Regions from separate parts of the Cupriavidus sp. H19C3 genome, predicted to be linked through region 1. Evidence: riboswitches for the same ligand, from Rfam matches in the RefSeq annotation. Region 1 holds a riboswitch; the other holds the start of a gene.
What was found. Region 1 has a riboswitch for cobalamin ahead of DFLDMN_RS09640 (TonB-dependent receptor plug domain-containing protein). Riboswitches for the same ligand answer to the same signal wherever they lie in the genome.
Positions count from the first base shown of each region.

Region 1 (2,197 bases):
ATCGGGACGGCAACGCGCAATACAACCCCTGCTTTCAGCGGGAATCGGTGCCGACGTGCGCGTACTGGCGCAGCGCCTCGTCGGCGCGCTCGTTCAGTTCGCGAATGCGCGCGCGCACCGCGTCCACCGGCACCGCGCCGTCTTCCTCCTGCTTGCGGCGCAGCGCGAGCAGATCCGATGCGATGCTGATCGCCGCCATCACGGCCACGCGCTCGACGCCCTTGGTGGAGACGCTGCCCTTCAGCTTGTTCATCTGGGTATCGACCAGTGCCACCGCCTCCAGCAGCGCAGCCTCGTTGTCGGGCGCGATGGCAAAGCGGTACGGCTGGCCGGCGATGGTGACTTCGACTTGCTTGTTGCTCATGCGTGTTCTCCGGGAGCCGGTTGCGGGCGTGTGGTGCCGGCCTCGCCAGCGGCACTGCCGTCGCCGAGCAGGTCGAGCTGGCGTGCGTCGCTGGCCGTCGGCAGCTTGTCCAGGATCGACTGGATGCGCAGTTGGGCTTCCTCGATCTTGATATTGAGCAGCTCGCGATCGGCCGCCATGGCCTCGCGTTCGCCGCGCAGCTGGCCGGCTTCCGCCTGCAGGCGGTCGATCTCCGCGCGCAGCCGCTGGTTTTCCGCCGCCAGCGTATCCGCGTGATGGAGCACGCGCCCGATCTTGGCAGCCAGTTGTTCAAGTTCAGTGAGCATAGTGCTGTCGTGTCCGGTTGAGGTCGGGTTTTCCGGATTCTAGCCGATGCGTGCCTTCGCACGACGGCGGTCAGGGCAATCTGACCGACGCACCGTGCGGAAGTTGCATGGTTCGGCATGCAACAGCATGTAACGCCGCGTCAAATCCGCCGGCCGCCACGCGTCGGCGTCGCATTGACGCGATCCGCGAAACTCCCTACACTCGCGCACGTTCCAGGTGCTCGCAACCCTGTCCGCGACAGGGTTGCAGTTCAACGGGAAACAGGGAGCCAGCCCGGCCGCGCGCCGGCGCCAGCCAACCTGTGCTGCCCCCGCAACGGTAAGCGACCGCGCACGCGCATGCACGCATCCCACGGATGCCGTGGCGCGCCGCGCAGGGCCCTCCACAAGCCACTGAATGCCTCACGCAGACGGGAAGGCGGCCGGCCTGATGTCGCCAGCCCGGATACCGGCCTGAACGTGGGCGCGCACGCATGCACGCATGCAGGATGCACACCGCATGGATGCACACAGCATGAATGCAAGGGCGGCGCGCCTCATCGCCATATGACCCGCGGGGGAACGGGTACCGGCATTCATCCTCCCATCCGAATCATGCGTTCTCCGCTTCAGGCCGCCTGCATGGGCGTCTTCGCCTGCCTGGCTCCTCCCCTTGCGTTCGCGCAATCCCCCACCCCCGCAGAGACCGGAGCGACTCCCGCGTCGCGCTCCGTGGCCGAGCTCGCGCCGGTGGTCGTGACCGCGTCGCGCACCGCGCAGGCCGTTACCGACGCGCTGCCGCACACCACTGTCGTCACGCAGGAAGACATCGTCAATTCCCAAGCGCCCGACCTGCGCACGCTGCTGCGTGGTCAGGCCGGCGTGGAATTTGCCCAGACCGGCGGCATGGGCACCAATACCACGCTGTTCATGCGCGGCGCCAACTCGAACCAGGTGCTGATCCTGATCGACGGCGTGCGCGTGGCCGGCGTCAGCGGCGGTACCGCGCAACTGGCCAATATCCTGCCAGACCAGATCGACCATATCGAGGTGGTGCGCGGCAACGTGTCGGCGCTCTATGGCTCCGACGCGATCGGCGGCGTGGTGCAGATCTTTACCAAGAGTGGCGTGGGCCAGGCCCCGGCTGGCAATGCGCAGGTGGAGTACGGCAGCAACAAGACGCGCTCGGCCAGCGTGGGGTACGGCGGTCAGGTCGGCGCTACGTCGTTCAGCCTGAACGGGTCGATCTTTCGCACCGATGGCTTTTCCGCGGTCAACGTCGATCAGTGGCGCCGCGACAATCCGCGCGTGCCGCTCACGCGCGGGCCCAACCCGAACGACAACCCGTACGAGAACCGCAGCGTCTCCGGCCAGTTGCGGCACAAGTTCAGCGCCGACTGGGATGCCGGGGTGGCGGCCTATTATTCGAACAGCCAGCTGTCGTACGACAGCACGAGTACGCTGGGCAGGTCGACCGACGATCTGCGCATGGACAGCGAGCTGTACACGCTGTCGGCCTTTGTCAATG
Region 1 is NZ_CP184985.1:2,075,299-2,077,495, reverse strand. Features, by position in the region: gene DFLDMN_RS09650 (cell division protein ZapA) at 35-364, opposite strand; gene DFLDMN_RS09645 (hypothetical protein) at 361-690, opposite strand; cobalamin riboswitch at 888-1,161, shown strand; gene DFLDMN_RS09640 (TonB-dependent receptor plug domain-containing protein) at 1,285-2,197, shown strand, end outside.

Region 2 (2,197 bases), 1.0 Mb from region 1:
TCCGCCGGTCGGCGGCTTCCTGACCGACGTGCTGTCCTGGCGCGCGGTGTTCTGGATCAACGTCCCGGTCGGCGCGGTGGGCCTGGCGCTCACCGCGTGGCTGATTCCTCCCTCCGCACCCGAGCATCCGCCGGCGCCCGACCTGGCCGGCATGACGCTGATCGCGGCGGCATTGACGGCTCTGATGCTTGGCGTGGAAACCGTCGGCCGGGGCCTGTTGCCCGGCATCGTGCCGGTGGCCTGCATCGTCGCCGGCCTGCTGCTGTTCTGGCTGACGGTCCGCCATTGCCGGCGCCGCGCGGATCCCGCCATCGACTTCTCGCTGCTGCGCATCCCGACCTTCCATGCCGCCACGGTGGCCGGCAGCCTGTTCCGCGCCGGCGCCGGTGCGCTGCCCTTTCTGGTGCCGCTGACGCTGCAGGTCGGCTTTGGCCTGAGCGCCTCGGTCAGCGGGTTGATCTCGCTGGCGAGCGCGCTGGGGTCGTTCTGCATGCGGCCGATGACGCGTTTCGCGCTCAAGAAGATGTCCGTGCGCACCGTGCTGATGGTCGGCAGCGTCTCGTTCGGCGCGGTGCTGCTGGTGTGCACGGCGCTGTCGCCGGCCTGGCCCGCGGCGGCCATCTTTGTGGTGCTGCTGCTGGGCGGGCTGTCACGCTCGCTGAGCTTTGCCTCGATGGGTGCGCTGGCCTTTGCCGACGTGCCGCAGGCGCAGCTCTCCGCAGCAACTTCGTTCCAGGGCACGGCGCAGCAGATGATGAAGGCGGTAGGCGTGGCGATCGCGGCCGGCTCGCTGCAGGTGACGATGCTGTGGGGCGGGCGCACCAGCGCGAATCGCTTCGACTTTGCCTGCGCCTTCCTGGCCACGGCGATGGTGGTGCTGGCATCGCTGCCGATGTTCGCGCGCCTGTCGCCGGAAGCGGGCGCGGGGATTGCGGGCAAACCCGCGCACAAGGCGGGATAGCGGAACGCCCCGCACATTGCGGCAGGCGGCAGGAATGCCGGCGGTCGTGCGGGCTCAGGTCTCGCCGAACCGAGAGCCGGCCCGCGCCTGCCAATGGCGGAGCCATCGGAATTACTTGTCGCCGCGAGTTCTGAGTACAATGCGCGCCGATGGCACGCCCAGTGCGCGCCTGACCGCAATGCAGGTGCCCACGTGGTCGTGGGTGAAACGGGAAACAGGTGCGCGACGTCGGCTGACCGGCGTAGCAAGGCCTGTGCTGCCCCCGCAACGGTAAGCAGGTCTGGAATGGATCGGGTCGGGCGCCGGCAGGCGCTTCGACAGCCACTGCGCAAGAGATAGCCGCGCGGGAAGGCGACCCATTCCGGGAGTCCAGCGCTCCCTGCCTGTCAGCCCGGATACCGGCCTGTATTCCTCATCGACACCATTTGCCCGGGCGGGGTCGCCCGGCTTTACGATGACATACAACCCGTCCGCGCCCTCCGCCGGCTGCTTGCGCCCGGCCAACCGGTCGTCACGCCCGGCCCATCGCCGCCCCCGCCGTGCCGTCATCGCATCGCTCGGCACGCTTGCCAGCCTCAGTAGTCCCTATGCATTGGCCGACATCGTCGCCGAGATCGTCGCGGAGATCGCGCCCAAAGACGCGACCGGAAGCGTGGCCAGAAACGTGGCACAAAGCGCGGCCGCAACCGGCGAGACCTCACTGCCTGCCGTCGTCGTCAGCGAATCCGCGCAGCCCGGACTGGCGCTATCCCGGCAGGCGTACACGGGCAGCCGCCTGGGACTGACGCCGCTGGAGACGCCGGCCAGCGTCGAAGTCATCAGCGGCGAGACCATGCGCGCGCGCGGCGATCAGAGTGTGCGCGAGGCCGTGACGCGAGCCACCGGCATTACCGCCAATCCGGCTCCCGGCAACGGCGGCACCTCGCTGGCCGCACGCGGCTTCGCGGGCCAGGGCTCGGTCATGCAGCTTTACGATGGCACGCGCATGTACGTGGCGTCGGGCACGGTGACGTTCCCGTTCGACACGTGGGCGGCCGACCGTATCGAGGTGCTGCGCGGCCCGGCGTCGGTCATGTACGGCGAGGGCGCGATCGGCGGCGTGATCAACGTGGTCCCGAAGCAACCGTTGCGCGGCCCGATCGAGAACGAACTGCAGATTACCGGCGGTACCGAGAAGACCGCGCGCGTCGCCTTCGACAGCGGCGGCAAGGTCAACGACAATCTGTCGTACCGTTT
Region 2 is NZ_CP184985.1:3,100,040-3,102,236, reverse strand. Features, by position in the region: gene DFLDMN_RS14265 (MFS transporter) at 1-961, shown strand, start outside; cobalamin riboswitch at 1,127-1,382, shown strand; gene DFLDMN_RS14260 (TonB-dependent receptor) at 1,416-2,197, shown strand, end outside.
Region 2: it holds a riboswitch for cobalamin, as region 1 does, so the genes downstream of both, DFLDMN_RS14260 (TonB-dependent receptor) here and DFLDMN_RS09640 (TonB-dependent receptor plug domain-containing protein) in region 1, are expected to answer to the same signal.